3 regions of the Janthinobacterium sp. 61 genome follow, and region 3 is predicted to be linked to each of the others. Evidence: predicted binding sites of a transcription regulator. Region 3 holds the regulator's gene; each other region holds the start of a gene.
The links. Region 3 encodes FNR, which switches genes on or off when oxygen is low (the NO sensors DNR and NnrR bind a similar motif). Its sites were predicted from a motif close to TTGATNNNNATCAA; they were not measured.

Region 1 (10,516 bases), 600 kb from region 3:
ACATCGGCCGCCATTATTATCCCGACGGCGACGATGACGGCGCCGATGCGCTGCGCCGCGCGCAGTACTGTGCAGAGACGACACGCTTCATTGACGAGGAGCAAGCCACGACCCGTCTGGCGCTGATGCGCAGCATCCTGTCCGCGCCCTTCGACACCACCCTGGGCGCCGACGAGATGGACGATATCGAGCGCGCCGTCGAGGCATTGCCGCTGTGGCGTGCCGCTGGTGCTCTATCGTAAAAATTAATTGAAATTTAAAATTTGATAGTTTTTCCTGCTAAGGACGTTTGTGCCGCCGGACGGCCTTACAATGCTAGGTTATGCGTTTTCGTGATATCAGACTGTGGCTAGCGGAAAATACCTAGCTAATTGAAAGAATCGGTCTGATAAAATCCGGAACACCCGATCGACCAAACAGGAAGGCAGCACAGCATGGATTCGTCATCTGATAAAAAAGAAGAATTGCGTCAACAATTGCGCTTGGCCGCACTCGAATATCACGAGTGCCCGCGCCCCGGCAAAATCAGCGTGACGCCCACCAAACAACTGACCAACCAGCGCGACTTGGCGCTGGCCTACTCGCCAGGCGTGGCGGCACCCTGCGAAGAAATCGTCATCGATCCGGCCAACGTCTATAAATATACGGCGCGCGGCAACCTGGTGGCCGTCATCACCAACGGCACGGCCGTGCTGGGACTGGGTAATATCGGCCCGCTGGCCGCCAAGCCGGTGATGGAAGGCAAGGGCGTACTGTTCAAGAAATTTGCCGGCATCGACGTCTTCGACATCGAAATCAACGAGATGGACCCGGATAAACTGGTCGACATCATCGCTTCGCTGGAACCGACCTTCGGCGGCGTGAACCTGGAAGACATCAAGGCGCCCGAGTGCTTCTACATCGAGCGCCAGTTGCGCGACCGCATGAAGATCCCCGTCTTCCATGACGACCAGCACGGCACCGCCATCATCGTCGGCGCGGCCATCCTGAACGGCCTGAAAGCCGTCGGCAAGAAAATCGAGGAATGCAAGCTGGTCGTGTCGGGCGCGGGCGCTGCGGCGCTGGCCTGCCTGGACCTGATCGTTGACCTGGGCTTCCCCCTCAAAAACATCTACGTCACCGACCTGGCCGGCGTGGTCTACAAGGGCCGCACGGAACTGATGGACCCGGACAAGGAACGCTTCGCGCAAGACACGCCGCTGCGCACCCTGGCCGAGATCATCCCGGACGCCGACATTTTCCTCGGCGTTTCCGCCGGTGGCGTGCTGAAACAAGACATGGTGCGCAAGATGGCGCCGAACCCGCTGATCCTGGCGCTGGCCAACCCGAATCCGGAAATCCTGCCGGAAGAAGTCAAGGCCGTGCGCAGCGACGCCATCATCGCCACGGGCCGTTCGGACTATCCGAACCAGGTCAACAACGTGCTGTGCTTCCCGTACATCTTCCGCGGCGCCCTCGATTGCGGCGCAACGACGATTACGCGCGAGATGGAAATCGCCGTCGTGCACGCGATCGCCGACCTGGCGCATGCCGAGCAGTCGGACATCGTGGCCACGACGTATGGCATCAGCAACCTGTCGTTCGGTCCTGAATACCTGATCCCGATGCCGTTCGACCCTCGCCTCCTGATCAAGATCGCCCCGGCCGTCGCCAAGGCGGCCGAGGAATCGGGCGTCGCCACGCGTCCGATCAAGGACTTGCAAGCGTACGCGGACAGCCTGCAGCAATTCGTCTACCGCAGCGGCACCTTCATGAAGCCGCTGTTCCTGATGGCCAAGTCCACTCCGGCCGAACTCAAACGCATCGTCTACGCCGAAGGCGAAGAAGAGCGCGTGCTGCGCGCCGTGCAAGTGGTGGTCGATGAAAAACTGGCGCGTCCTATCCTGGTCGGCCGTCCACCCGTGCTTGAAGCGCGCATCCAGAAGTTCGGCCTGCGCCTCAAGCAAGGCGTCGACTTCGACGTCATCAACCCGGACTTCGACGAGCGCTATCGCGATTACTGGAACACGTATTACGCCATGACCAGCCGCAAGGGCGTCACCGAGGAATATGCGAAGCTGGAAATGCGTCGCCGCCACACCCTGATCGGCTCGATGATGATCCACAAGGGCGATGCTGACGGCATGATCTGCGGCACCTTCGGCACTACCCAGCTGCACCTGAAATACATCGACCAGGTGCTGGGCAAGCGCGCCGGCAGCAATGTCTACGCGGCGATGAACGTACTGATCATGCCGGAGCGCCAACTGGTGATGGTCGACACGCACGTCAACGAAAACCCGGACGCCGAACAATTGGCCGAGATCACTATCATGGCCGCCGAAGAGATGACCCGTTTTGGCCTGTCGCCGCGCGCGGCCCTGCTGTCGCATTCGAACTTCGGTTCCAGCGACAGTGCCTCGGCGCAAAAGATGCGCGCCGCGCTGGCCATCATCAAGGAACGCGCGCCGGACCTGGAAATCGACGGCGAAATGCACGGCGATACAGCCCTGGACAGCAAGCTGCGTCAAAAAATCATGCCAAACTCGGCACTGAAGAACGACGCCAACCTGCTGGTCATGCCGAACATCGAATCGGCCAACATCGCTTACAACCTGGTGAAGACGGCAGCCGGCAACGGCATCGCCGTGGGCCCGATCCTGCTCGGCTGCGCCAAGCCCGTGCACATCCTGACGCCATCGGCCACCGTGCGCCGCATCGTCAACATGACGGCACTCTGTGTCGTTGATGCCGTAGCACAACGCAAGGTCTGATCATTAGCACTTCCTGAAAGCCGCGCCATCCGCCAGGGTGGCGCGGCTTTTTTACGTCAGTGCGCCATCAGCACGGGCAAGGTCATCTGGCGCAGCACCGTTTCCGTCACGCCGCCCAATAAGATTTCGCGGAAGCGCGCGTGGCCGTAACCGCCCATCACCAGCAGCTTGGCATGCACTTCGGCGGCCATGGCCAGCAGCGCCGCGCCGATGTCGCCCGTGGCGACGGCCGGGCGCACTTCCACGGGCACGCCATGGCGGCTCAGGTAGGCGGCGATGTCGGCGCCCGGATGGCGTGCCGGCTGCGCATGGCCGGCCGGCGGGTGCAGCAGGGCCAGCACTACCAGGCGCGCCGCGCGCAAGAGGGGCAGGGCGTGGCCGATGGCGCGCGTCGCTTCCATGCTGCCATCCCAGGCCACCACCACGGTGTTGTTGACTTCCGCAAACTGGCCGCTGCGCGGCACGATCAGCACGGGGCGGGCCGCGTTGAGCATCACGTAGGGCACCAGGTCGCTCATGGCCCCGGGCAATGCCTCGCTGTCGTCGTGCTGGCTGAGCACCGTCAAGTCGCTGTAGCGGGCGCTGACGGCCATGCCGCCATCTTCATCGTCTTCGATCAGGCGCCGTTCCAGCGAGACGGCGCCGGCCTGGCGCGCCAGCGTCTCAAACTGGTCCAGCGCCCGTTCCGCCTGGCCGTGCAGTGCTGAAATCTGCGCCGCCACGGCGCCACCGCGCATGCCGCGATTGTTTTCCAGGGTAAAGCGCGACATGCCCGTCATCGCCGCGCCGATCAGGTGCGCCTGGTGCGCGTGCGCCAGCCGCGCCGCGATGGCGATGCGCTGCGGCGCATGACGCGACAGGTCGGCGTGGACCAGGATGGATTTGTAAGCCATGTTGTCACTCGGTAGTCAGGACGGCAACAAGGCTAGAACGGCAACACGGGCAAGTCCAGCATTGCCGTGCCGGATGGCGTTTTTCTTATGCGGGACTTGATATGGGTCAAAAAGAGACAGACCATGGTCATTTGCAATCCCATCGCGACAAAATGCCGACCTACTTGATATGCATCAATATGCTCGCGGCGCAGCCAGCGATAATGGTCGTGAACTCCTTGCCCTTCCAGTGGTCTGCATCGGCGTCGGCAGCATCGTGTCGGCACTTCTTTGTGTGACGCAACAACGCTGGCCGTGGCGGGAGTTCACTTAATTGTAGGGCTGCAAGTCCAGCCACACGGCATACGACAGGCGCTTGCCATTCCACAGCCCGCCGCCGCGAATGACGGCATCGCACGAGGTCAGCTGGCCCACCAGGTCCTGGCGGCCCAGATTGCGGCGCAGGCGCAGGGCGTCGTTGTGCGACAGGTAACCCACCAGCTGGCCATCGATGAAGACGGCGATGGCCTTGTCCTGGAACGGATTGGCATCGTCGCAGACGAGCAGGGCCAGGCATTTTTCTTCCGCGTTGCCAGGGCCGTGCTCGCCGGCCAGTTTGGCGATGGCGGGCTGGTACATCGATTCGTTTTCCACTTCCGACGCAAAGCGCCCCTCGTCGTTCCAGTGATGTGCAGGGGCACCGGGAGGAATCGCCGGCACGTACTGGCGCACCGAGACGAGCGGCTTGTGCAGCGGTTTCACGGGTGTGCGGCCGCTGAAGACGTAATACAGCAGGGCGATGACGATGACGATGGCAAGCAGGTAAAGCATGGTATCTCTCTGATTTCTAAGGTGGGAACCGGGGCGCGGGCGGGCTGCGCGGCGTTGCCGCTACTATAGCAAGTTCGTCGCCTGCTTCCGGGTAAATCTGGCCATCAGATGGCGGCGCCGGCGCAGTGCGCGCGGGGCGTTCAGTACGATGGGCGAGGCGCCCGTCAGCCCCGAATAATACTGGCCGTGCTGGCGCAGGACGATGGCATAGTCGCGCAGCGCGTGGCCGTGCGCCAGCATGCGTGCGTCGCAATCGACTTCGATGGCAAAGCGCAGCCGGTGCAACTGCCACCACAGGGGCAGGTTCCACGGCATGAGCACGAGCAATGCGTAGGCCAAGGCCAGCAGCTGCGGGTCGCGCGCGGCCAGCCGGCATTGCGCGTGCGCCAGCAGCAGCGCCTGCTGCCGGGGTGGAATCAGTTGCAGCCAGACGGGCATCACGATGCAGGGCCGTAGCAGCCCCGCCACGCAGGGGCCGATGCCTCCGCTCAGGAAGACGGGTGTACCCAGCAGACTGGTCTTTTGCCAGCGGCGCTGGTGCGACAGCAGCCAGGCGCTGCGCAGCGCCAACAGCAGTAGCATGCCCACCGACAAGACAAACCAGCCCAGTTTCAGCTGCGCCTGTTCCGCCGGCATGGCCGCCAGCACGCCCGGCAGCCATGCCAGGGGTACGATGACGGACGCGGCAATGGCCGCCAGCCACAGCCAGCGCGTCGTGCGCCCGTGCCGCTGCAGCAGGCGCTCGGCGCGCCAGGCGCCGGCCGACAGCAGCAGCGCCAGCGCCATGCTGCATAGTAGCCAGGCAGGCATCGGGCGCCTAGCGCTTCAGCGCCATGCCGACCGAGGCGGGCGCTGTGTGCTTGAAACCGAACTGCGCATACAGGTCTTGCGCCTGGCCATCGGCGATCAGGCTGACATACGCGCTTTCCGGCACGTCGCTGTCGATGAACTGGCGGATTTCGCGCATGATCAGCTTGCCCAAGCCCTGGCCCTGGTGGGCCGGCAGCACGGCGATATCGACCACCTGAAAGAAGCAGCCGCCATCGCCGATGACCCTGCCCATGCCCACCACGGTGTCGCCGTGCAGCACTTGCACGGCAAACAGGGAGTGGGGCAAGCCCTTGGCCGCTGCCTCCGTGGTTTTCGCGCTCAGGCCGGCGGCAACGCGCAGCTGCTGGTAGGTGGCGACCGGGGGAATGGCCAGGCGGGTGGTGTAGGGCGATGCTGCGGTCAAGACGCTCTCCTGTGAATTGGTTGGAGCGGCAATTATAGGCGGCGATGCGTTTCCGGGGCGGCACGCTTTATTCGTCGGCCCCTATGTCGTCCGGGGCGCTTTTGCGCTATGGTGGCGTCATCCCCCTATTTGTTGAAAGCACGCCATGTCCGCAGGATTTACCGCCACCGAATTGTCCGTTATTAATGAAGACGACGCCCTGATCACCTCCCTGGCCGCGCCAGCCGGCAAAGGCGAGCCCGTCTACCTGATGCTGCAGCGCGCCGACGAGTATGACGAGCAGGACGTCGCCATGGGCATGGACGAACCCTATATTGAGTATGGCGGCCAGGAATTTGCCTGGTATGGCCACATGCATGCCGTGATCCTGCATCCGAACCGCCTGTCCGTGCAGATGGATGCCGAGGCGGCCATGCAGATGGATGACGACGGCCAGATCGACGTGCGCTTTAATTTGACGCCCGAGCGCTACGCCCAGTTGCAACAGGCGCTGCGCACCACGTTCGAGGGCTGCGACTATTATCGCGAGGAACGTTGATCTGCGTGGCCGGCACCGGTCATGGTGTCGCGTATGCTCGATAGCTGGTAATGACTGCGGGAGAAGACGATGACGGTGCTGATACTCGGTTTGTTGCTGTTCCTGGGCTTGCACTCGGTGCGCATTGTCGCCGACGGCTGGCGCAGTGCGCAGCTGGCGCGCCTCGGCGAAAAGCGCTGGAAGGGGCTATATTCGCTCGTCGCGTTTGCCGGACTGGGCCTGATCATCTGGGGCTACGGCCTGGCGCGTCAGCAACAGCTGGTCCTGTGGGCGCCGCCCATGGGCTTGCGTCACGCCAGCGGCCTGCTGATGCTGTTCTCGCTGATTTTATTGGCAGCGGCCAATGTGCCGCGCAACCGCATCAAGACCTGGGTGCACCATCCCATGCTGCTGGGCACGCAACTCTGGGCCGTGGCACATCTGCTGGCCAACGGCAGCCTGGCCGACGTGTTGCTGTTCGGCGGCTTCCTCGCCTGGTCGCTGCTTGATCTGTATGCCGCCGTGCGGCGCGACCGCGCGACCGGCGTGGCATACCAGGGCGGCACCGTGACAGGCACCCTGATCGCCATAGTCGCGGGCTGTGCGCTGTGGCTGCTGCTGGCATTCTGGTTGCATGGCGTGCTGTTTGGCGTGCGGCCGTTTGGCTAGCCGGATGCGGCAGCTTCCCTGCTGCGGTGTCCGCTTGAATCCGCACCCCAAAGCGGACAGTGTGCTGCACGGCCAAGGTGGTTTTCTTCCAGTCTGTTCACTGTCGCGCCTGATCTCACGATAAATAAGCACGGAGACAGCAAACCAATGGGCGACCGCATTGCCATCACTCCCGGATGCAGCACGGTGTTTCCAGGACAGTCAAACCACCGCTGCGCTGAATGACTCGGGTCGTCGCGCCAGCAGGTGAGACAGCCGTTGAAGGCCCGCCTGCAAGCGTCCACGGTCCTTGATGCACCCCAAAGAAATCCGAATTGCATTCACGGAGACGCTGCCAGTTGCGAATGCCTCCGCCGGCGTGACTGCGATGCCGGAGCTAGCGGCTGCACGCGCAAGCTGCAAGGAGTTCCAATACGCCGGCAACTCGAGCCAGACATGCAGGCCGTCTCCAAAGCCGCTGTACCGCCCCGCCAGAATATCCCGAGCCATCCGGTGGCGCAGGCGCGCCTCCTTGCGTACGCCCTCCATCAATCCGTCGGCCGAACCGTCGAGTATCCACTGCGTGGCCAGTGCGGCAGTCAGCGGAGCGACCATCAGCGCAAATGATCTTAGCGCGACCAGGAAGCGTTCGCGTTCGTGCGGGTCGCGTATCAGCACGAAGGCGACACGCAAGCCAGGCGTCAGGCATTTCGACAGGGTTGAGATGTAGACCACCTGTTCCGGGGCAAACGTGGCAATAGGTGGTGGCGGGGCATCGGCAAGGAGCCAGTAGGGATCGTCCTCGACGATGCGTACATTGCAGCGCTTCGCGATGCTGGCGAGCTCACTGCGCCGGCCTTCCGGCATGGTGATGGCAGTCGGGTTCTGTAATGTCGGATTGAGGTAGACCAGCCCAGGCTTGTGCTGGCGGCACGCTTCCTCAAGCATCTCAGGCACCATCCCATGCCTGTCCGCTTCCACCGCAATGATGTGCCGGCCGAATTGGGTCGCTGCGGCACGCAAGCCGGGATAACTGCTTGGCTCTGCCAGGATAACGTCGCCAGGCTCCGTCAGCGCAAGGATCAATGCGGCGATCGCCGCTTGCGCACCCGGACAGACGACAACCTGTTGAGAATCCAGATGTCCAAACATCGGTGCCAGCCATTTGGCTCCAGCCTTGCGGTCGGAGTCGCTTCCCCCGCCCAAATGGTAAGTCATCAGCAATTCATTGTCTGCCCTCATCAAGACCTGGGACAAACCTTGTTTCAACATGTCGTCGAAGTCCACGCCATCCGGCGGTGGCGGCGTATTCATGCTCAGGTCGAGGATAGCGGTCAATTCGACCTTCGGCGCCGCGACATAAGTGCCTCGCGCGCCGCGGCCTTCCAGCAAGTTGCGGCGCCTGGCTTCGTCATATGCGCGCGTGATCGTCGTCAGGTCGACGTCCAGCTGTGCTGCCAACTGGCGCTGCGTAGGCAGGCGGTCACCGGGTGTCAAAGATCCGTCTGCCACCGCCGCTTGCAACGCATCGGCAATCTGCAAAAAGCGTGGCCCTCTGTTCCCGGCCAAGCGCGGCATCCAGATAGGTAAATGTTCATCTTGTATGGTTTTCAACTGGGACATTTTGTCTCAATGTATGGAAATTGTTTTTAAGTAGTATGCATCAGAGCGTGCAGTAACACCATCCTTGCATGGCAGTTGCTGACGTTTTCTCCTCTCTCATCTGCATTCGGCAAATCACTACGCTCGATGCCATTGTTATTTCATAGCTAGATATAATGAAAGATTCAAACAGGATGCCTGTGGGATGGTTTGAACAGAAGCTGCGGAAGCAGCGTTTTGAGGTAGTGCTCCTCACGATGGATAGTGTCAAGTAATAGACTGGAAATACTCAAAATGATAGATTGGACCCCTATAGTCTTCGTTACGTTCAAGGCTCTCGTGCTCAGCATTGGCATGTTCTTCGCCATCAAGTGGCATTACGATCAAGGCAAGAAGGATAAGGATAAGGCGAAGCAGAATCGCGCGGTGCTGCGCGCAAGCAGCAAGGTGGTCGGAGTCTTCGTGCTATCGCTCCTGGCCCTGGGGATCGTCACCTTTGTTGTTGTCAGTATGGTCGGTTTGGACATGACTCTCCCCTGAGGGTAAAGAATCGTCGGCCGATATCCAGTGATGCGGCAGCAATTCGCCGATGCGGCTCGGGCAGCATCGGCAGGCGGCTCAGAGCTCGCCTCGGCCCATCAGCATCGCTGCGGGCCTATTCATCGGCAAGCCATGAGGCTTTGCATTGAGGTGCTTCATGGCCCTTGCTCCGGGCATTGGCAAATTGCCGCTGGAATGCGTTGGCGTTGTATTTTCTGAGCGGGTCTGCTCGGTGGCATTGGGTTGGCGCGGTCTATCTTCACCACACACCATGCGAGATCAAGTTGAGGTCGCCCCTGACCGTAGGCCCCCACACCGATTCAAGACGCATACGTCGCTGCGGCACAGTAGCGCTTCCCCTTCGACCGCTCAAGCGGCGGTTTCTGTGGCTAATCATTGCGTAATGACCAGCTGTTTCTATCGGGAATAATCGGTATTGTTCGGAACGAACAGGCAAGAAAAAAGCCACTAAATCCTTGATTTTATTGGATTTAATGGCTTTATCGGTACTTCTTCGATTTGTTCTGTGGTGCCGGGAGCCGGAATCGAACCGGCACGCTGTTTCCAGCGCGGGATTTTGAGTCCCGTGCGTCTACCTATTCCGCCATCCCGGCAACGCGAGACGCATTATCACTGATTTGTCACAATCTGGCAAGTTTTATGCTTGGCGTGTGTTTTACATGAGCATTGAGCATCCTTGAACGTGCCGGTTCCAGCACAGGAAGCGGAGTGCCGCGCCTGAGCAGCCGCCTTATCGTGTCCCTTCATTACCTGGATGGATATCCCATGCAACAACTGGAAAGCATCCGCGTGTATGCCTTGTTGCCGGGAGGGGCAGATACGCCGACGGGGCGCGCGGTGGCTGCCACGCCCTAGGGGGGCGGGCTTGCATGCATTGAAGCGCCTGGTCTCGCCGGACGCAATCGCCCGCTCGGCGCTGTACCTGGCTTCCGATGCGTCCAGCTTCACCACCGCACGGCGCTGCTGGCCGATGGCGGGGTATCCGTCGTGCGCGCGCAAGAGATACGTAATGCGGCGCCGGAAACGCCGACGGCCCGGGGATGAGCCGGGCCGTCGGTGTCTTGCAGCTTGCGCTACATCAAGCTCAGTTGTGAACCGAGTTCAGCTGACGCGCGATGATGTCGTGGTTAAGCCAGACGACGGGCGCTTGCGGCTCCGACATGGCGTGGAACATCAACGGGCCCGTGCCTTCCAGCACCAGCGAGCTCAGGTGGTCCGTGATCAGTTCCTTGCGGTCCTTGTGCAGCTTGGTAATGTCGTCCGAGGTGCCAATCATGACTTCGGCCAGCTCTGGCGTGTTGTCCATCGGCCAGGCAGCGAAGTTGCGGAACTGCACGCTGGTGGCGTCGCCGTTGTAGGTGGCGATACGGTCGAGCAAGTCTTGCAGCGAGACACCGTCTTCCAGCAATCCCTGGCAGATTTTCCATTGCTCTTCGGCCCAGGCGCTGCCGCCTTCTTTTTTCAGCGCGTCGAGCAGGGGGAACAGCGACAGTTCCAC
Region 2 (10,516 bases), 750 kb from region 3:
CGGTCCTTCAGCAATTGTTCCACTTCGGCGATTTCAAACTGGCGCGAACCCGGTGTCTTGCTCATCGAAAATTCGCACTTGGTGCAGGCGAAACGACGGTAGTTTTCCTTCACCACGCCACTGCAATTCGGGCAAGGCGTTTCCAGGGTGGCATAGTCGCCGGGGATAGTATCGTTGTCGTATTCCTTGGCGCGCTTGACGATGATTTGCGTCATCTGCGCAATTTCACGCATGAATTCTTCGCGCGAAATCTTGCCTTTTTCCATCTGCGACAGCTTGTATTCCCACTCGCCCGTCAGTTCCGGTGCCGTCAATTCATTGACGCCCAGGCCTTTGAGCAAAGTCATCAACTGCGAAGCCTTGGCCGTCGGAATCAGTTCGCGGCCTTCGCGTATCAGATAGCGTTCTGTCAGCAAGCCCTCGATGGTGGCTGCGCGCGTTGCCGGGGTTCCAAGACCCTTGCCGGCCATCGCATCGCGCAGCTCGTCGTCGTCGATCAGCTTGCCGGCGCCTTCCATGGCCGACAGCAAGGTCGCCTCCGTGAAGCGCGCTGGCGGTTTCGTTACCAGGCCGTTGGCGCTGACGCTTTCCGTCTGCACTTTCTCGCCCTTGGCCACGGGCACCAGGTTGCCGTTGCCATTGCTTTCCTTGTCCGCGTCCGTCGATGCTTCCTTTCCGTAGATGGCCAGCCAGCCCGGATTGGTCATGACCTTGCCTTCAGTCTTGAACTGATGGCCGGACACTTCCGTGTAGCGCGTGGTGACCTGGAATTCTGCAGGCGGGAAGAACACGGCCATGAAGCGGCGCGTGACCAGGTCATACAATTTTTGTTCCGGCTCGGACAAATTCTTCGGCGCGATCGTCGTCGGGATGATCGCGAAGTGATCCGAGATCTTGGTATTGTCGAAGATGCGCTTGTTCGGCTTGACCCAGCCCTTGTCGATGATCTGCTTGGCGAACTGGTGGTAGTTGCTGTTTTCCTTGACCGTTTCCAGCGCCTGCAGCACGGTCGGCATGTAGTCTTCCGGCAGGTGGCGCGAATCGGTACGCGGATAGGTCAATACCTTGTGCTTTTCATACAGCGCCTGGGCCAGGCCCAGGGTGTTCTTGGCCGAGAAGCCAAAACGCGAGTTTGCTTCGCGCTGCAAGCTGGTCAGGTCGAACAGGCCCGGCGCCATCGAGGTGGTCGGTTTCGACTCTTCCGTGACGATGCCTTGGCGGCCACGGCAGGCGGTGGCGATCGAATCGGCAGCCGTCTTGCTCCACAGGCGCTCGGCACGCTTCTCGGGGTCGTTCTCGTCCTTCTTGAACTTGGTGTCGAGCCAGCGGCCTTCATAGATGCCGGCTGCGCAAACGAATTCGGCGCGCACTTCCCAGAAGTCGCGCGGCACGAATTTCTTGATCTTGTCTTCGCGTTCGACCACGATGGACAAGGTTGGCGTCTGCACGCGGCCCACGGTGGTCAGGTAGAAGCCGCCTTCTTTCGAATTAAACGCCGTCATGGCGCGCGTGCCATTGATACCGATCAACCAATCGGCTTCCGAGCGGCAGCGGGCCGCGTCCGCCAACGGCAGCATTTCTTCGTCGCTGCGCAGATGCGAGAAACCGTCGCGGATAGCGCCCGGCGTCATCGACTGCAGCCACAGGCGCTTGACCGGTTGCTTGGCCTTGGCGTTTTGCGCGATCAGGCGGAAAATCAGCTCGCCTTCGCGCCCCGCATCGCATGCGTTGATGAGGGTAGTGACGTCTTTACGTTTGATCAGCTTGTTTAATACTTTGAGGCGCGCTTCCGTCTTGGCGATCGGGTTCAGCGCGAAATACGGTGGAATCATCGGCAAGTGCGCGAAACTCCATTTGCCGCGCTTCACGTCGAATTCTTCCGGTACGGCGATCTCCAGCAAGTGGCCAACCGCCGACGACAGGACGTATTCATCCGATTCAAAGTACTCATCGTGCTTGGTGAAGCCGCCAAGCGTCTTCGCGATATCGTTCGCGACAGAAGGCTTCTCGGCGATGATGAGGGTTTTTGTCATATTTTTTGGTCTCGAAAAATGCTCTAGGATAGTTTCAGCATGCGCATCATACAGTGCATTGCCAGGCGCCGACGCTTTTGTCTGCGCAAGGCCTTGTGACTTGTGGTCTTGTCAAGCGGCCAATGATAAGCGCCTATTGAAGAATTCGGCAAGTTATCTGCAAGCAAGAATGCGCAGGCGCAAACACAATGGTCTGGCGTGCGCGCCGGTGCAGTGCATCTTGGAGGGGATGGCGCGGCAGCGACGCCAGGGTCGAGCCAACGGCTGCGTGGCAGCCAGCAAGACAGCATAAAAATGTTCAGGGCAAGGCGCAGCGTCGCAGACAGTACGCTAGTACGGCAAGACGCTGTAACGCCGCCATGGACATTTTTATTAGTGTAGCAGGCGGGGAGGCAGGTCTTCGTCGTCTACGAACAGATCGTCAAACATCAGGGCATCCGGTTCCTTGCCCTGGCTCCACAGCAGCATCAGCACGATGACTTTCAGCTTGCCCAGCGACACGGGCGCCTCGTCGAGCGCCAGCGCCCGTTCGATGACGATTTCACGTTGCAGCGGCGAGAGCACCTTGGCGCTTTCCAGAAACTGGATGAAACCGATGGCTGCCGTGCCCAGCACGTCGCTTTCCTGCTGCACATAGAAGCGCGTGCCCGTGGAACTGGACGTCAGGGTTTGCTCGACGCCAGCCATGGCGTTCAAGTCCGTCAGCCAGACCAGCGCTTCCGAAATCTCCACGTCGTCGAAACCGACGGCCGACAGTTTGCGCGCCAGGACTGCCGGCTCGGGGCAGGCGTCGGGGCGATAGTAAGTCTCGTAGAGGTACACCAGGATATCGAACATGGCTCTACTCTATCAGCTAAGTTCGCTGCGACACAAGGGTGCGCGCCGACAAAGCGCCCCCGTGCGGCAAGGCCGCCACACAAGTGACAAGCTGTCATTTGCAGCGTTGAAACAGTCCTCCTGGCAAGCGTTCGAGCAGGCCCGCCAGCTCCAGCGCCAGCAATTCGCCCATCAGCGCACCCATGGCCAGGCCGCTGCGCGCGGCCAGGGTATCGGCATCGAGGGGATCGTGGCCCAGTGCGGCCAGCAGCGGTGTTTCGTCTTCCACCGCGGGCGGTACAACGGGCACGCCGACCCGCCACTGCAACTCTTGCAGCACGTCATCGGCCGACTCGACCAGCTTGGCGCCCTGCTTGATCAGCGCATGGCAACCCTTGGACAGGGTGGCATGGATGGAACCGGGCAAGGCATACACGTCGCGCCCCTGTTCACCGGCCAGGCGCGCCGTGATCAGGGAACCCGATTGGGCCGCCGCCTCGATCACCAGCACGCCGCGCGCCAGACCGCTGATCAGCCGGTTGCGGCGCGGAAAGTTAGCTGGCATGGCCGGCAAGCCCAGCGCGTATTCGCTGACGATGCAGCCTTGTTCGGCAATTCTTTGCGCCAGATCAAGGTTGCGTCGTGGATACACCAGATCGGCGCCCGTGCCGATCACGGCCACGGTGGCGCCCGCGCCGCGCAAACCGCCCTCGTGCGCATGCGTATCGATGCCCAGCGCCAGCCCGGAAATGATGGTCAAGCCTGCCGCGCTGAGGGCGTGGGCAAAGGCGGCAGCATTCTGCATGCCTTGCGCGCTGGCATTGCGGCTGCCAATAATGGCCACGCCGGGGCGCGACAGCAGTTCCGCCCGCCCCCGTACATATAGTAATAGCGGCGGATCGGCAATTTCCAGCAGCAGGGGCGGATACGCGGCGTCGGCCAGGGTCAGCACGGCATTGCCGGGCCGCTGCAACCACTGCAGTGTGAGCGCCAGCTGGCTGTTGGCCACCGGTTTGGGCGGTTGCACGATGGCACGCGCCAAGCTGGCCGGCACCACAGCGCGCAAGGCATCGAACGGCGCGGCAAAGATTTGCGGCGGCAAGCCGAAGCGGGCCAGCAAGGCGCGCGCCGCCACCGGCCCCACGCCGGGCAGATGCTGCAGGCGCAGCCAGCCCGCCAGTTCCGTGGCCGTGTCTGCCGTCGTTGCAATTGCATGCATGACAACCTCACTGTGTACTGTGCCCCCCAATGCTAGCGCCATGGCGCGCACGCGATACCGACGCGCGCAAGGATGCGTGCAATGGCCGTGCCAAACGGCCCGCCGTCCACAGGGCCATGGGCGTCTGTGATAAAATTTCCCTTTGCAGCAAACGAAGCGCACTGGCAAACGCATCTGCCGCGCCGTTGTGCCATACGCGCCCAACCGTAGCGTACTCAAATAAAATAGCCCTGCCATCGTTCGCATGGCCCAGGCATGAATAATCCGGCGCACCGGCGTCCACCTTAACCAGTCGAATCAGTATGTCCATATTAAATATCCTGCGTTACCCCGATCCTCGCCTGCACACGATCGCCAAGCCCGTCACCGAATTTGACGCGCGCCTGCAAACCCTGATCGACGACATGGCCGAAACCATGTACGACGCCCCTGGCGTCGGCCTGGCCGCGTCGCAAGTGGACGAGCATATCCAGATGATGGTGATCGACATCACCGAAGAGAAAAACCAGCTGCAAGTGTTCATCAACCCGGAAATCACCTGGGCCAGCGAAGAAAAGCAGGTCTACGACGAAGGCTGTTTGTCCGTGCCTGGCGTCTACGATGGCGTCGAGCGCCCGGCCCGCATCAAGGTGCGCTCCCTGGACCGTCACGGCAAGCAGTTCGAGCTGGAAGCCGATGGCTTGCTGGCCGTCTGCATCCAGCATGAGATGGATCATCTGCTGGGCAAGGTATTCGTCGAATACCTGTCGCCGCTCAAGCGCAACCGCATCAAGACCAAGATGGTCAAGGAAATCCGTGGTCTCGAGCGCGAAGCGAGCCTGCGCGCACAGAACCGCCGTTTTTAAGCCACTGCTGATAGACTAAGCAACAACAGTACTCGTTACACCACGCCAGCCTGGCGCCCTCGGGCGCGGGCCTGCGCACCTCACGTCAAGGAACCATATGAAAGTGATCTTCGCAGGCACGCCTGAATTCGCCGCCACGGCCTTGAAAGACTTGCACGAAGCGGGATTCGAGATTCCGCTGGTATTGACCCAGCCCGACCGCCCTGCCGGACGCGGCATGCAGCTGCACGCCTCGGCCGTCAAGCAATATGCGCAGCAGCACGGCATCGACGTGCTGCAGCCTTTGTCCCTGCGCATGGACAGCAAGGACCCGCAGCGCGCCGCCGAGGCAAAAGCGGCCCACGAGCGCCTGCTGGCCACGGATTACGACGTGATGGTGGTGGCGGCCTACGGCTTGATCTTGCCGCGCAGCACGCTCGACATCAAACCCTGCATCAATATCCACGGTTCATTGCTGCCACGCTGGCGCGGTGCCGCGCCCATCCACCGCGCCATCGAGGCAGGTGACGATGAAACGGGCGTGACCATCATGCAGATGGAAGAAGGCCTCGATACGGGCCCCATGCTGGCCATCGAGCGCACGCCCATCGAGGCGGGCGATTCCACCGCCAGCCTGCACGACAAGCTGGCCGCCCTGGGCGGCAGAATGATCGTCGAGACCCTGCGCAAGATGCAGCATCAGCCGCTGGAAGCCGTGCCGCAGCCGGAAGCAGGCGTGACCTACGCGGCAAAGATCGCCAAGGACGAGGCGGCGCTCGATTTCAGCCAGCCTGCGCTGGAACTGGGCCTGAAAATCCGCGCCTTCAATCCATTTCCCGGCGCCTGCGGCCAGGTTGATGGCACAACCATCAAGATCTGGGCCGCCGACGTGCTCGAAGCGGACAGCAAGGAAGCGCCTGGCCAGGTGCTGGCAGCCGACGCCCAGCACGGCATCGTCGTGGCTTGCGGCAATGGCTCCCTGCGCCTGACGGAACTGCAAAAACCGGGCGGCAAGCGCCTGCCTGCGGCCGAGTTCATCAAGGGCTTCCCGCTGGAAGGCAAACGTTTTACTTGATGGCACGGCGTCGTCCTGTCGACGGCCATCAAAAAAGGGCTTGCCGCGGCAAGCCCTTTTTGCATCCGGCACCCGTGTTTACCGGCGCGCCACTTTCATCAGGCGTGCGCCCAGGGACGACGACAGACTGACCTCGAAGCGGCCACCGGCCGGCAAGGCGCTGACATCGACGCTGGCGTTTCCGCCAGTCAAGTCACTGGCGACCACCGTCTTGCGGCCATCAGCGGCTACGTGCAGCACGGCGGCGTACGGTTCCGCCTGGGCATTCCAGGTCAGCACCAGCTTGCCGCCGCTTTGTCTCGCATCAAACGTGGCATCGTTGGCGGCGGCCTTGCTGCGGCGCGCCGGGCGCTCCAGCTTGGCCAAGGCCTTGCCATTTGCCAGCACCTGCACGTCGCTGATTTCTCCCGGGTTGGCGAAGCTGACGCGGAAGTGGCTCATGGCGCTGCCGCCATGGTCAGCCACGGTTACGGCATCAAAGGGCAAGTCGATAGTCGCTCCCGACGCCGTCAGGACCCGCAGGGTGTACGCCTGGCCGCTGCCGCTGGCCACTGCGCCCACACGTGTGGACGAGGCAACGGCTGGGCGCAAGGCCACGCCGGTCGGCGTGATGCGACCGGAAATGGTCAGATAGCCTTGCTCAGCCACGGACATGCTGGCGGCCAGCACATTGCTGCCCGTCACTTGCGTGCTGCGTTTTTCCAGGAATTGCTGTACCCGCGCATAGCTGTAATCGGAGAACCAGGCGCCGCTGCAATAGCTCATCACATCCTTCATCGGCGTGCTGCCATAGACTGCCTTGCTCAGCTGGCCAATGTTGCCCGCATAGTCGCTGTTATACAGAGGTTGCGGGCCCAGATCGCCATTGACATACGGGTAGTCGGTAGCCGCATTGGCCGCGCCGCCGCAGGCAACGTGCTGCAGCGAATGGTTGTGGCCCAGCTCATGTACGAGCGTGGTCAGCCATTCAGGCCATTGATTACCGAAGGGATCGACCGATGCGATGTTGCTGGCCTTGGCGTCCAGGCCGATGGCCGACGTGAAGTCGTGGCTATTCCCAGTCAGGTTGATGTAGGCCAGGCCGGCGGCACGCGTGGAAGACATCTTCGGCACGAAACCATAATAATAAGCGCCGCTGTCTTCCAGCGCGCGCTTGTCTTCCAGCTTGCCCAGGGCATCGCTCCACCAGCTGTCGGCCGTGCTGCTGCCAGGCATGCTCAGCGCCGCGCGCGTGGTGATGCTGATATTTTCCGTCGCATACGGATACACGCGCAGCAGCGCGGCGCGGATCACCGCGGCGTCAGGCAGTTGCGCCACGCCATCGTCGGTGCTCAAGGGCACGAGCACCAAGCGGATTCTGGCCAAGCTGGCCACCACGGGTGCCGCTTCCTGGCTCACTTGCACGCCGTTATTGCCGATGGCCGTCACGCGCACGCGCACGCCCGGCAAGATCCAGCCTGCAGGCAGGATGGCACTGAAATTGCCGTTGAAACTGTCATCGTTCTTTTGCGTCGGCAAAACCGACGGGCCGCTCATGCTGATGCTTCCCAGGTTGCTGCCATTGGCGGTGGTCGCATTCAAGGTCACGGCGGGACTGGCCTGGCCCGCCTGCGGGGCCAGCACGGACACGCGTACGGCGGCCGGCTTGCCGCGCGTCAGGCGCAAGGCCGTATTGCTGGCGTTCAAATTCAGTACTTGCGCGAAATCAATGCTGCCCAGGGTAAAGGCCGACACCGCGCCCGCATTGACGGCAACGCGCGCAGCGGCTGACAGCATCACATCGCCCGTTGCCGAGCCTGGTGCAGTCAACAGCAGCTGGCTGGCACTGGCGCTGACAATCACGGCCGGTGTATTGCCCACCGATGCCGAGCTGACCTGGTCAAGATTGCTGCCCTGCACCGTCACCGACAAGGTCCCGCCGTTGACGGCCGAGGTGATCGACGTCACGGTTACGCTCGCCAATACCTTGTACGTATCGCTGCTGATGGCATCATTGTAAGGACCGCGCACCGTCAGCGCCCCCGTTGCCGCACCCAAGGGCACCAGCACGGTCACGCTGCCGGCCGTCTGGCTTTGCGGCGTTGCTGCTGCGCCATTGCCAAACTGCACCGCCGTCACGGCACCCATACCAGCGCCCGCGATCGTCACGCTGGAACCGACGCCGCCCGTCGCTGGTGCGACGCTGACCACACTCAATGGCAGGTACACATTGACGTTATAGCTGGTGGCCGCCGTGCCGCTGGCGCTGACCAGGCTCAAGGCGCCAGAGACGGGCACGCCCGGCATGGCCAGGGTCACGCTGGTATCGCTGGCGGCGCTGGTGGCAAGCTTCACGCCGCCCACCTGGAAGGCCGTCACGCGGCTCAGATTCGTACCCGTCACCACCAGGCTGCCACCAACGGCGAGATTCGCCGCCGAGACGGCCGTCACGGCAGGAATCACGACAGGATTGCCCGAGGTGGTCGCCACCACCGTGTCGCCACCGCCACCGCCTCCCCCGCCGCAAGCGGACAGGCCCAGCACGACAAACAATGCAACAAGCAAATGGTTTTTCATGGCTGGCAACCATGTTGGTGTAGCGCGATGCCGGGGAGGACACGAAGGAAATGTGACATATTGGAGATTTTTGGTGAGAATTTACTTTCGAGGAACCAATATTATGGGCTAACTCGATTCCTAGCGACAACTATTGCTGCTTTTGATTCAATTGGTTTTGATAATAAATAACGTATCTGATTGGCAATCGCTATGTTGAGAACTATTCGCTTCGCTCTGCATTGACTTAAGTCACAATTATTTTCCTTTGCAGCTATTGCCATTCAATTCATTAAAAATATCCTCAGACAGCACAAATAATGTGGAAATTTTTCCACAGCCCAGACACCGTATTTTCCTGCCAACTTTATTGGAAGAATTAACATTTTGAGTAAGATTTTCAGAAATGTAATTTCAGAAGCAGGCCAGGTGGAAGGTGATGTGTTGCAAGAAGGCCTGCCGTGGCGCGAACGGCCGATTTTGCTTAAAACCAAAGCAGCCTGATGCCGTATAATTTTAGACCCGGTGAAATCAGGCGATTGCCACCTTCTGCCTGCCCTACCCGGCCGGCAACTCTCCGTCAGCTGATCCTGCTGGCCCGCATCCGCCTCGTAAAGTCTTGTCGCCGCGCCGCCGCCCGTTTGCCTATTGAAAGCATGAAATGAACGATACCGTGATCCCCGCCATGTCCCCGACCGAAGCCACCTTGCGCGCCATTCTTGCGCGACGGATCATGATACTCGACGGCGCCATGGGCACGATCATCCAGCAATACAAGCTCGACGAAGAAGCGTACCGCGGCGGCCCCGCTGGCCGCTTCATCGATTTCGCCGCGCCGGCCGATAGCGGCGCGCGTGAACTGTTCGTCAAGGGCAATAACGAGCTGCTGACCCTGACGCAGCCGCACATCATCCAGGAAATCCACGAGCGCTACCTGGCGGCGGGCGCCGACCTGATCGAAACGAATACTTTCGGCGCGACGACGATCGCGCAAGACGATTACCACATGGCCCACCTGGCCTATGAAATGAACGTCCAGGCGGCCAAGCTGGCGCGTGCCGCCTGCGACAAGTATTCCACCCCGGACAAGCCGCGCTTCGTCGCCGGCGCCCTGGGCCCCACGCCAAAGACGGCATCGATTTCGCCCGACGTCAACGACCCGGCCGCGCGCAACGTCAGTTTCGACCAGCTGGTGGCCGCCTACCTGCAGCAGACGCAGGGCCTGGTGGAAGGCGGCGCCGACGTGCTGCTGGTGGAAACCATTTTCGATACCTTGAACTGCAAGGCGGCCCTGTTCGCCATCGACCTGTTCTACGAGCTAAATCCGACCGTCGTGCGCCTGCCGCTGATGATTTCCGGCACCGTCACGGACGCTTCGGGGCGCATCCTGTCGGGACAGACCGTGCCCGCCTTCTGGAATTCCGTGCGCCACGCGAAACCGCTGACCATCGGCCTGAACTGCGCGCTGGGCGCCGCCCTGATGCGCCCGTACGCGGAAGAGCTGGCCAAGATCGCCGACACCTTCGTCTGCATCTACCCGAACGCAGGCTTGCCCAATCCCATGAGCGACACGGGCTTTGACGAGTTGCCAGCCGACACGTCCGCCCTGCTGCGCGAATTCGCCGACGCGGGCTTTTTGAACATGGCGGGCGGCTGCTGCGGCACCACGCCCGAGCACATCGCCGCCATCGGAGAGTTGCTGTCGAAAAACACGCCGCGCACCGTGCCTGCACCGTCGCATGACTTGCGCCTGGCCGGCCTGGAACCGTTCGTCGTCAACGAAGAATCGCTGTTCGTCAACGTGGGCGAGCGTACCAACGTCACGGGCTCGAAGGCGTTCGCGCGCATGATTCTTAACGAGCAATACGACGAAGCCCTGTCCGTGGCACGACAGCAAGTGGAAAATGGCGCGCAAGTGATCGACATCAACATGGACGAGGCCATGCTCGATTCGCTGGCCGCCATGACGCGCTTTTTGAACCTGATCGCCTCGGAACCCGATATTTCGCGCGTG
Region 3 (10,516 bases):
GGCGCGGCACCCTGGGCATCTGGCTGCAGGATAACTTCGGCATTAACCTCATCTTTACCTGGCAGGGCGCCGTGATCGCTTCCACGGTGGTGGCCTTTCCCCTTGTCTTCAAGCCGGCGCGGGCCGCCTTCGAGGCGGTCGACGGCCAGCTGGAGCAGGCGGCTCGCGTGCTGGGCATTTCTGAAATCGCCATCTTTTTCCGTGTAACCTTACCGCTGGCCTGGCGTGGCATCCTCGCTGGCGTGCTGCTGGGCTTTGTGCGTGCGCTGGGCGAGTTTGGCGCCACCCTGATGGTGGCCGGCAGCATCCCCGGCAAGACACAAACCCTGTCGGTGGCCGTGTATGAAGCCGTGCAGGCGGGCCAGGACGACGTGGCCAACACCCTGGTGCTGATCACTTCCTTTGTCTGTATCGTGGTGCTGCTGTCGGCTGGCCGCCTGGCGCCCGGGCGCATCGCGCACAAATGACGCCAATGACGACGCCTATGCAACTCGACCTCGACCTTCGCGCCACCTTGCGCTCCGGCAAACGCCGCTTCGACTTGCAGGTGAAATGCACGTCCGAGTGTCAGCGCATCGCCATGTATGGCCCGTCTGGCGCCGGCAAGAGCATGACCCTGAAAGCCATTGCCGGACTCTTCACGCCTGACGCCGGCCATATCCGCCTGAACGGGCGCACCCTGTTCGATTCGGCCGCTGGCATCAATTTGCCGCCGCAGCAACGCAATGTGGCGTATCTGTTCCAGGATTACGCGCTGTTCCCGCACCTGACGGTGCGCCAGAACGTGGGCTTCGGCCTGGCGCGGGGCTGGTTCAACCCGCGCGCGCGCGAAAAGCTGGACAAGGTCGAGCATTGGCTAGCCGCATTTCATTTGCAGGAACTGGCGCACCAGTTTCCCGACGAGTTGTCCGGTGGCCAGCGCCAAAGGGTGGCGCTGGCGAGGGCGCTCGTGGCCGAGCCGGCCGCGCTGCTGCTCGACGAGCCTTTTGCGGCCCTCGATCCGGCCCTGCGTGTCAAAATGCGTCTGGAACTGAGCCAGTGGCAGCAGCGCCTGGACGTGCCCATGATCCTGATCACCCACGATCCGGAAGATGCGCGCATCCTGGGCGAGCATGTGCTGTACTTGCGCGACGGACAGATCGATAACGGGGAAGAACACATGGCTTTGGGTGAACGCATTGGATAAATCAGCGACAGCGGAAATCGGCCTGCAAGGCTCGGTATGGATGACGGTGGGTGGAGAGCATCTGGGCGGCGCCGGCCGCGTGGAATTGTTGGGCGCCATTGCCGAGTGCGGCTCCATCACGCAGGCGGCGAAGCTTGTGAAGATGAGCTACAAGGCCGCCTGGGACGCCATCGACGCCATGAACAACCTGGCCGGCGAGCCGCTGGTCGAGCGCTTGACGGGCGGCAAGGGCGGCGGTGGTACGCGGCTGACGCAGCGGGGACGCCAGCTGGTCGACAATTTCCGCATCATCGAGCGCGAGCATGCCCGCTACCTGTGCCAGCTGGGCAGTCAGGCGGAAGGCATCGCCGACGATCTTTTACTCATACGGAGAATGGCCATGAAAACCACGGCACGCAATCAATTCCTGGGCAAGGTAGCCGAACTGAAACAGGGCGCCGTCAACGATGAAGTCACACTGGAATTGCCCGGTGGCCAGCACATCGTCGCCATCGTCACGCAGGGCAGCAGCGAGAGCCTGGGCCTGGTGCCGGGCGCGGAAGCGTTCGCGCTGATCAAGGCGTCGTCCATCATCCTCGTGACTGACAGCGCAGGGGCGCGCTTTTCCGCGCGCAATCAGCTGGCCGGGCTGGTGACGCGTGTGCAGACGGGCGCCGTCAACACGGAGGTGGTGCTGGATTTGCCGCGCGGCGGCACGATCGCCGCCATCATCACGAACCAGAGCAGCAGCGAGCTGGGTATCGAGCTTGGCAGCAATGTGACGGCCATTTTCAAGGCGTCCAGCGTGATTCTGGGCGTGCCGGCGTAAATTGCGTAGGTCGGATTAGCGGGGGCACGCCGCGTAATCCGACAATATTGTTGGCGTATCATGTCGGATTACGCGCAAGCGCTAATCCGACCTACTCTTTTAATCTTTCAGCCTCGACAACCAATCGGACGCCGCCGCCAGCGCCTGCTCCAGTTCCCGCGCCGTGTGCGCCAGCAGCGCCGGCACCTCGTCGAGTCGACCGGCGTCGATGGCTTCCTCGGTGGCAAACGCGGCGCGGATCAGGCGTTTCGTGCCCAGGGTGCCCACGGAACCGCGCACGCCGTGCAAGATGCGCGCCACGTCGCTGTGGCGGCCCGTTTGCAACGCTGTTTCAGCGTCGCGCACGGGCGTCATGCCCTTGTTCAGCGCATCTTCCACCATGCGCCGCAGCACGCCGCGCCCTTTCGCATCGCGTCCCATCACGCGCATCAGCGGCGCCATGGAAAACACTTCCTCATCGGCAACGGGTGCCGCCTCGGTCGTCTGCACTTGCGGGCGTTTGGGCAGGTGGCGCAGGATGACTTCCATCATCTCTTCCACCACCACGGGCTTGGCGATGAAATCGCTGATGCCGGCCGTCATGCAGCGCTCGCGCTCCGACGCCAGCACGCCGGCCGTCATGGCGATCACGGGCAAGTTCAAGCGCAGTTCCGTGCGGATGATGTGGGTGGCGCTGAAGCCGTCCATGACGGGCATTTGCATATCCATCAGCACGATGTCGTAGCGCAGCGCCTCCGTGCGCAGCCGCTCCACCGCTTGCAGGCCGTCGCCCACCACGTCCAGGGTAGCGCCCATGTGTTCGAGGATGCCGCGCGCCACGGCCTGGTTCAAATGATTGTCTTCCACCAGCAGGAAATGTACGCCGGCCAGCTCCGTGCCCAGCGGCTGGTGCAGCATGCGCTGCTCGCCGCCGTCGTTCTTGGCGATCAGCGCCTGGTGCAGGGCATCGAACAGGCTCGATCCCGTGATCGGCTTCATCAGCACGACATCGGCCTCGGCCGCGCTGGAAATCTCTTCCAGGTGGTTGCGGGCGAAGGCGTTGACCATCACCACGATGGGCTGGCGCTGGCCACTGGCCGCCTGGCGGATGGCCTTGGCCGTGGCCAGGCCATCCATCACGGGCATGTGCCAGTCGGCCAGCACCACGTCATACGGTTGCTGCTGCGCCAGGCGTTCGCGATACAGTTCGATGGCGGCAAAACCGGAGTCCACTTCGTCGGCCAGCCAGCCCCAGGCCTCGATCAGCTTGACGATCAGTTCGCGTGTAGTGCGGTTATCGTCGGCCACCAGCAGGCGCAGCTGGCCGAGGGCCGGCGTGCGCCGCGTCTCGGCCGGCTGCTCCAGCATCTCGAAGGGCACGCTGAACCAGAAGCGGCTGCCCTTGCCTTCGCTGCTGGCCACGGCGATATCGCCGCCCATCATGTGGATCAGTTGCTTGCTGATGGCCAGGCCCAAACCCGTGCCGCCGAAGCGCCGCGTGATGCTCTGGTCGCCCTGTGAAAAGGCGGAAAACAGTTGCTGTTGCTGCAGTTCCGTCATGCCGATACCCGTGTCGCGCACTTCGAAGCGCAGGCAGGCGCGCCCTTCTTCTCTCTCGGCCAGGCTGACGGCCACCACCACTTCGCCGCTCTCGGTGAACTTGATGGCATTGCCGGCCAGGTTGACGAGGATTTGCTGCAGGCGCTGGGCGTCGCCCACGAGGCGCCGCGGCACGTCGGGCTCGACGGCGATGGCCAGTTCCAGCTCCTTCTCGCCCGCATTCATCGTCATCGTCGTGGCCAGGGTATTCATGACTTCGTCAAGGTCGAACTCGACGGGCGACAATTCCATGCGGCGCGCTTCGATCTTCGAATAATCGAGCACGTCGTTGAGGATGCCCAGCAGCGACTGGCCCGCCACGCGCACCATGGTCAGATACTTGCGCTGTTCCGTGTCGAGCCTGGTATTGCCCAGCAAATAGACCATGCCCAGCACGGCATTGAGGGGCGTGCGGATTTCATGGCTCATGTTGGCCACGAAGTCGCTCTTCGCCCGGTTGGCCGCCTCGGCCCGGTCGCGCTCCAGTTCCAGTTCCGCCGCGCGCGATTCGAGTTCCTGCTGCAGGCGGTCGCGTTCGCACATCAGGCCGTTGAACGCCTCCGTCAGTTCGCCGATCTCGTCGCGCTGCTGCACTGGCACGGGCGTGAAGCGGCTGCCGCTGGTGCGCAGGGCCAGCAGGGTATCGCGCAGGCGCACCAGCGGCGACAGCAGGCGCACGGTAACCCAGCCCAGAACAAAAGCGGCCAGCAGCGAAGCGAGGATGCTCCACAGCACCAGCCGGTACAGCACGCCATCAAACGGTTCGAAGGCGTCCTCGATGGGTAGCGAGGCGGCCAGCAGCCAGTTCACCGATTTCAGGCGCTTGAAGCTGTTGACGGCCGTGATGCCGCGGCTGTTGGTGCTGACCATGCTGCCTTCGCCATCGTCCTTCAGCATCTGGGTGGTCGTCAGGTTGGCGTTCGGCTGGCGCGGCTGCAGCAAACGGCTGGTATCGGGGTGCAGCACGTAGCGCGGCACGGCGCCGCGCGTGAGAATGAAGTAATAGCCGCTCTTGCCGATCTTTTCCGAGCGCAGGCGCCCCAGCAGGTTGTCCTTGTACAGGCGCAGCACGCCGATCACCACACCGGCCACCTGGCCATCGGCGGTGAGCACGGGCGCCACCATCTGCACGATGGGCATGCCGCTCGATTTGCCCAGCATCGGCTCGGTGATCATGGGCTGACGTGTACGCAGGACGGTCTGGAAATACTCGCGCTCGGCAACGTTGATGCCGGCGCGGCCCGTGACCAGCGGCATGTCGGCCACGATGGCGCCTTGCGCATCGAGCACCAGCACGTCGTCGAACAGCACCAGCATCGAGCGGCGCGCATAGTATTCGCGCAGCTTGGCGGGTTGGGCGATCAATTCCGGCGGCTGCTGCCTGGCCGTCAGGGTGACGATTTGCAGCAGCATGCCCAGCTTGTCGTCGAGCTCGGCGGCGGTGCGGGTGATCAGGGCAGATTGCTGGCTCAGCAGTACTCGCGTGAAGTCAGCGCGCATGTGCTGCAACTGGATCATGGTGACCAGTGCGATCATGGCGATCGAGGTCAGGCTGGTGGCCAAGGCGACTTTTGCTTTGATGCCGAGAGGCTTCATGATTTCCTTTTCAGTACCGGGCGGCACAGGCGGCAGATAATGCTGTCAGGAATTTTCCTATCAATACATCAACTTGGCAAGCGGTGCCGCGCAAATTGCCCTCGCTGCAAGGGCTTTTGACGATGTTGCCATATAATTAAAGTCAGAACGTCGTTTATTCAGCGCAATTGCGGTGAAATTGGCACACGGCAACCGTGTATGCAGTAAACTCGGTATTGCATTTTCTAAAAGGTACCGACATGACTGAAGCGCTCCTCACTCCCACCTTGCCCACAGTGACCGTGGAAGCGTTGCGTGCGCGATGCTCGACCTGCAGCATGCATCAATTGTGCCTGCCGATGGGCCTCGATGTGGGCGACATGGACAGGCTGGATCAGATCATCGGTCGCCGCCGCAAGATCGTGCGCGGCGCCTCGCTGTTCCGCATCGGCGACTCGTTCCAGAACCTGTACGCGATCCGCCTGGGGCACTTCAAGACGTACCAGATCAATCCGGGTGGCGAAGAGCAGGTGACGGGCTTCCAGATGGCAGGAGAACTGCTGGGCATGGACGCCATCAGCGCCGACCGCCACCACTGTAATGCGGTGGCGCTGGAAGACAGCGAAGTGTGTGAAATCCCGTTTTCCAGCCTGGAACAATTGCTGGGCAGTATGCCTACCCTGCTGCGCCATTTCCACCGGATGATGAGCCAGGAAATCACGCGCGAGCAAAGCGTCATGCTGTTGCTGGGCAATATGCAGGCGACACAGCGCTTTGCCGCCTTCATCGTCAACCTGGCCTCGCGCTATGAGGCGCGCGGCTATTCGGGCAGCAATTTCCAGCTGCGCATGTCGCGCGAGGAAATCGGCAACTACCTGGGCCTGACCATCGAAAGCGTCAGCCGCTTATTGTCGAAATTCAAGAAGGAAGGCTGGCTGCGCGTCTCCAACCGCGAGATCGAGATCTTGCAGCCGGCCAAGTTGAAGGCCATTACGGCCGGTACGGACGTCTGCAAGTAAGTCTTACAGCTCTTCATCCGCGTGCAGCGCGATGCTGCGCTGCAGCGGCCAGGTCCAGATGCCGGACAGGCGCCACTCGCGTTTGTCGTTTTCCACCAGCACTTGCCAGCGGCTGCGCTCGAGCATCGGCAGCGCTACCGAGAAGTTGCCCGCCGCATCGGGCTGCACCAGCAGCTTGATATCTTTTTCCGGCAAGGTCGCATGCGCCAGATGCAGCTGCAGCGGACCCTGGTAAGCCTTGCCGAAGCTGTGCACGGAGCCACTGAGGCGCGCTGACGCCACGTCATACGACAGGCTGGTATCCATCGCCAGGTCGCTGGCGACAGTATCGCGCCGCAAGTCCTGGTTGATCGCCTTTCCCTGCTTGTAGTAATCGCCCACCACCAGCGCATCAGGCTGCGTAAACGCGATATAGCCCATGAAGCTGCCGACGACCACGGACAGGCCGGGACCGATCATCAGCAGCCATGGCCAGCGATGCTTGTACCACGGGGCAACGGGGGCTTGCAGCTTGAGACTGTCGGACATGATATTTCTCCTGTTTAATCGGCCAATCCCCATCCGGGGACTGGCCTTCCTACATTAGCGCGGTACGATGAATACCGCGCTTTCACGCACATGCAACGATGGGTCGTCCAGCGAGTGCAATTCGATCGCAATCTTGTTCGAGCCCTTCTCGCCCACGCCGTGCGGCACGCGCAGGCGGATCGGCCAGCCCAGCGTTTCCGTCGGCTGCAAGGTTACTTCTTCGCGCGTCAGCAAGGTCAGGCCCGGCAAGCCGGAAGCGCTGATTTTAAAATGCTGGGTTTGCTCCGAGGTGTTCATGATCTGCAAGCGGTAAACGTTTTCGATCATGCCGTCTTCCACTTCGCGTCCCATCGAACCGCGGTCGCGGATCACGTCCATTTTCAGGGGCGTGCGCAGGGCCAGCGAGGTACACACGGCGATGATGATCAGGGCCAGGATGGAAGTGTAGATCAGCACGCGCGGGCGCATGGCGCGCTGGCGGATCTGCTTCGAACTGAAGTTGTTTTCCATCGCATGGTCGGTACTGTAGCGTACCAGTCCCCGCGGCCGGTCGACCTTGTCCATCACGCTGTTGCAGGCGTCGACGCAGGCGGCGCAGCCGATGCATTCATACTGCAGGCCGTTGCGGATATCGATGCCGGTCGGACACACTTGTACGCACAGGGTGCAGTCGATGCAGTCGCCCAGCTTGTCGTTGTTGCCGGCCTTCTTGCTGATGGCGCCACGCGGTTCGCCGCGCTTGGCATCGTAAGTGATGATCAGGGTGTCCTGGTCAAACATGGCGCTCTGGAAGCGCGCGTAGGGGCACATGTATTTGCACACCTGCTCGCGCAGCCAGCCCGCGTTGCCGTAGGTTGCCAGGCTGTAGAACAAGACCCAGAACCATTCCCAGGGACCGAAATTGAGGGTGGTCACCTCGCGCGCCAGTTCCTTGATCGGCGTGAAATAGCCGACAAAGGTAAAGCCCGTCCACAGGGCGATGGCGCCCCATGCCAGGTGCTTGGCCGTTTTCTTGAAAGCCTTGCGCACGGAGGGTCCCTGCTTGTCGAGGGCCATGCGCGCGCTGCGCGTGCCCTCGATGCGGCGTTCGACCCACAGGAAGATTTCCGTGTATACCGTTTGCGGGCAAGAGAACCCGCACCACACCCGCCCGGCGATGGCCGTGACGAGGAACAACAAATACGCACAGATGATCAGCAGGGCCGCCAGATAGATGAAATCCTGGGGCCACAGCACGACGCCGAAAATGTAGAACTTGCGCGTGGTCAAATCGAACAGCAGGGCTTGCCTGCCATTCCAGGTCAACCACGGCAAGCCGTAGAACGCCAGCTGGGTAAGCCATACGCATACCCATCGCCAGGTAGCGTAGCGTCCTTTGGCCTCGCGAGGGTAGATTTGCTCGCGGGCCGCATACATCTTGATGACTTGAGGTTCCATTACGTCATTTCACGGGCGTCTGGGGATTCGACAGGCTCCAGACATACGCCGACAGCACGTGTACCTTGGACTCGCCGAGGAAATCGCTGAAGGCCGGCATGGTGTTGTTGCGTCCCTTGCGGATGGTTTCCATGATGGTATCGGCACTGCCGCCATACAGCCAGATCTTGTCCGTCAGGTTAGGCGAACCGAGCATCTGGTTACCCTTCGCATCGGCGCCGTGACAGGCCATGCAGGCGCCGAACTTGGCCTTGCCCAGCACGGATTTGACGGGATCCGAGGTCGAGCCGGATAGGCTCAGCACATAATGGGCCACGTTCTCGACATCCTTTTCGGAGCCCAGGGCGGCGCCCATCGGTGGCATTTGCCCATTGCGGCCATGCATGATGGTGGTCTTGATGATGTCGGGTTCACCGCCATACAGCCAGTCCTTGTCGGTCAGGTTGGGGAAGCCCTTGTTGCCGCGCGCATCCGAACCGTGGCATTGCGCGCAGTAGGTCAGGAACAAACGCTGGCCGATGGCATGCGCCTGCGGATCGGCGGCCACCGTCTTCAAGTCCTGGCTCAGGTACTTGTTGAACAGGGGGCCGTAGTCGGCTTCCGCCTTCTTCAGCTCTTCCTCGTACTGGCCCGTCGATTTCCAGCCCAGGCTGCCGGCATAGGTGCCCAGGCCCGGGTACAGGAACAGATACGCCAGGGCGAAGACGATGGTGATGTAGAACAACCACATCCACCAGCGCGGCATCGGCGTATTGAGTTCCTTCAAGTCCTCGTCCCAGACGTGGCCCGTGGTGCCGTCGGCAGGCGCGCCGTCGACCACTTTGATTTTCGACTGCGAGTACAGCAGCACGCCGCAGCCGATGATGCCCAGCAAGGACAGCACGATGATGTAGATATTCCAGAAGCCATTGGTAAAGTCAGCCATGGTTGCGCTCCCCTTGTGCCGGCACAGGCATGGATACCGGCGCTGCCGGATAGTCGAGCGCCTCGTCGTCGAACGGCAGGCGCGCCGCCGCGTCGAAGTCGCTATTGCTGCGGCTGAAAGTCCACCACAGGATGCCTACGAACGTCGTAAAGGAAACCACCGTCATGACGCTGCTGGCGCTGTCAAACAGGTTTTCGATTGCCATGCTAATTCCTTGTTTTGATTAATGTACCGAGGCCTTGCAGATAGGCGACCAGGGCGTCTTCTTCCGTCTTGTCCTGCAGCTGTGCCGGGCCGGCGGCGATTTCCGCATCGCTGTACGGCTGGCCCAGGCGTTTCAGGGCGCGCATCTTCGGCATGATGTCGTCAGGCACCAGCTTGGTCTTCGCCAGCCATGGGTAGGCCGGCATGTTCGACTCGGGCACCACGTCGCGCGGGTTGTTCAAGTGCGTGCGGTGCCATTCATCGCTGTAGCGGGCGCCCACGCGGGCCAGGTCCGGCCCCGTGCGCTTGGAACCCCACTGGAACGGACGGTCGTACACGAACTCGCCAGCGACCGAATAGTGGCCATAGCGTTCCGTTTCCGCGCGCAGCGGACGTACCATCTGCGAGTGGCAGTTGTAGCAGCCTTCGCGCACGTAAATGTCGCGGCCCGCCAGGCGCAGCGGCGAATACGGCTTCAGGCCGGCGACCGGCTCCGTCGTGCTCTTCTGGAAGAACAGGGGAACGATCTCGACAGCGCCGCCGATGCTGATCACCACAGTGACCAGGGCGATCAGCAGCCAGGGGTTTCTCTCAATCCATGCATGTGAAAATTTCATTTGCTTTCGCTCCTATCAGGCGTGCGCCGCGTTCAGTTCTGGAATGCGGGCGACGGGGAGTTTGCTGCCGCGCAAGGTCATCCAGGTGTTGTAGCCCATGATGCACATACCCGACAGGTACAGCAGGCCACCGGCCACGCGCACCACGTAGTACGGATACGTTGCTTTCACGCTCTCGACAAAGGTGTAGGTCAGGGTGCCGTCCGGATTGACCGCACGCCACATCAGGCCCTGCATCACGCCGGCGATCCACATTGCGGCGATGTACAGCACGATGCCGATGGTGGCTACCCAGAAGTGCACGTCAACCAGGCGCGTGCTGTGCATCTGCGTGCGGCCCGCCAGGCGTGGCAGCAGATAGTAGATCGAACCCATGGTGATGAAGCCCACCCAGCCCAGGGCGCCCGCATGTACGTGGGCAACGGTCCAGTCGGTGTAGTGCGACAGCGAGTTGATGGTCTTGATCGACATCATCGGACCTTCGAAGGTGGCGATGCCGTAGAACGACAGCGAGACGATCATGAATTTCAGGATCGGATCGGTGCGCAGCTTGTGCCAGGCGCCCGACAGGGTCATGATGCCGTTGATCATGCCGCCCCAGCTTGGTGCCAGCAGGACCAGCGAGAAGACCATGCCGAT

Region 1: CLU92_RS17295 (universal stress protein) is a predicted target of FNR. The motif match lies at 3,811-3,824, and genes of this name have one in related genera.
Region 2: CLU92_RS23375 (IPT/TIG domain-containing protein) is a predicted target of FNR. The motif match lies at 8,745-8,758, and genes of this name have one in related genera.

The regions. Positions count from the first base shown of each region.
Region 1 covers NZ_PJMQ01000001.1:3,791,796-3,802,311, reverse strand. The annotation lists gene CLU92_RS17305 (hypothetical protein) at 1-242, shown strand, start outside; gene CLU92_RS17300 (NADP-dependent malic enzyme) at 435-2,753, shown strand; gene CLU92_RS17295 (universal stress protein) at 2,810-3,646, opposite strand; gene CLU92_RS17290 (hypothetical protein) at 3,956-4,456, opposite strand; gene CLU92_RS17285 (M56 family metallopeptidase) at 4,520-5,266, opposite strand; gene CLU92_RS17280 (GNAT family N-acetyltransferase) at 5,274-5,690, opposite strand; gene CLU92_RS17275 (Imm10 family immunity protein) at 5,836-6,228, shown strand; gene CLU92_RS17270 (NnrU family protein) at 6,298-6,876, shown strand; gene CLU92_RS17265 (PLP-dependent aminotransferase family protein) at 7,078-8,478, opposite strand; gene CLU92_RS17260 (hypothetical protein) at 8,752-8,997, shown strand; tRNA gene CLU92_RS17255 (tRNA-Leu) at 9,525-9,611, opposite strand; partial or broken gene CLU92_RS28490 (SDR family oxidoreductase) at 9,802-10,062, shown strand; gene CLU92_RS17245 (hypothetical protein) at 10,103-10,516, opposite strand, start outside.
Region 2 covers NZ_PJMQ01000001.1:5,145,834-5,156,349, reverse strand. The annotation lists gene CLU92_RS23400 (DNA topoisomerase III) at 1-2,033, opposite strand, end outside; gene CLU92_RS23395 (DUF494 family protein) at 2,406-2,870, opposite strand; gene dprA (DNA-processing protein DprA) at 2,965-4,068, opposite strand; gene def (peptide deformylase) at 4,371-4,913, shown strand; gene fmt (methionyl-tRNA formyltransferase) at 5,011-5,967, shown strand; gene CLU92_RS23375 (IPT/TIG domain-containing protein) at 6,046-8,523, opposite strand; gene metH (methionine synthase) at 9,188-10,516, shown strand, end outside.
Region 3 covers NZ_PJMQ01000001.1:4,395,597-4,406,112, reverse strand. The annotation lists gene modB (molybdate ABC transporter permease subunit) at 1-467, shown strand, start outside; gene CLU92_RS19935 (ATP-binding cassette domain-containing protein) at 485-1,186, shown strand; gene CLU92_RS19930 (TOBE domain-containing protein) at 1,227-1,994, shown strand; gene CLU92_RS19925 (response regulator) at 2,094-5,168, opposite strand; gene fnr (fumarate/nitrate reduction transcriptional regulator Fnr) at 5,408-6,166, shown strand; gene CLU92_RS19915 (FixH family protein) at 6,170-6,694, opposite strand; gene ccoG (cytochrome c oxidase accessory protein CcoG) at 6,749-8,131, opposite strand; gene ccoP (cytochrome-c oxidase, cbb3-type subunit III) at 8,136-9,056, opposite strand; gene CLU92_RS19900 (cbb3-type cytochrome c oxidase subunit 3) at 9,049-9,261, opposite strand; gene ccoO (cytochrome-c oxidase, cbb3-type subunit II) at 9,263-9,877, opposite strand; gene ccoN (cytochrome-c oxidase, cbb3-type subunit I) at 9,893-10,516, opposite strand, start outside.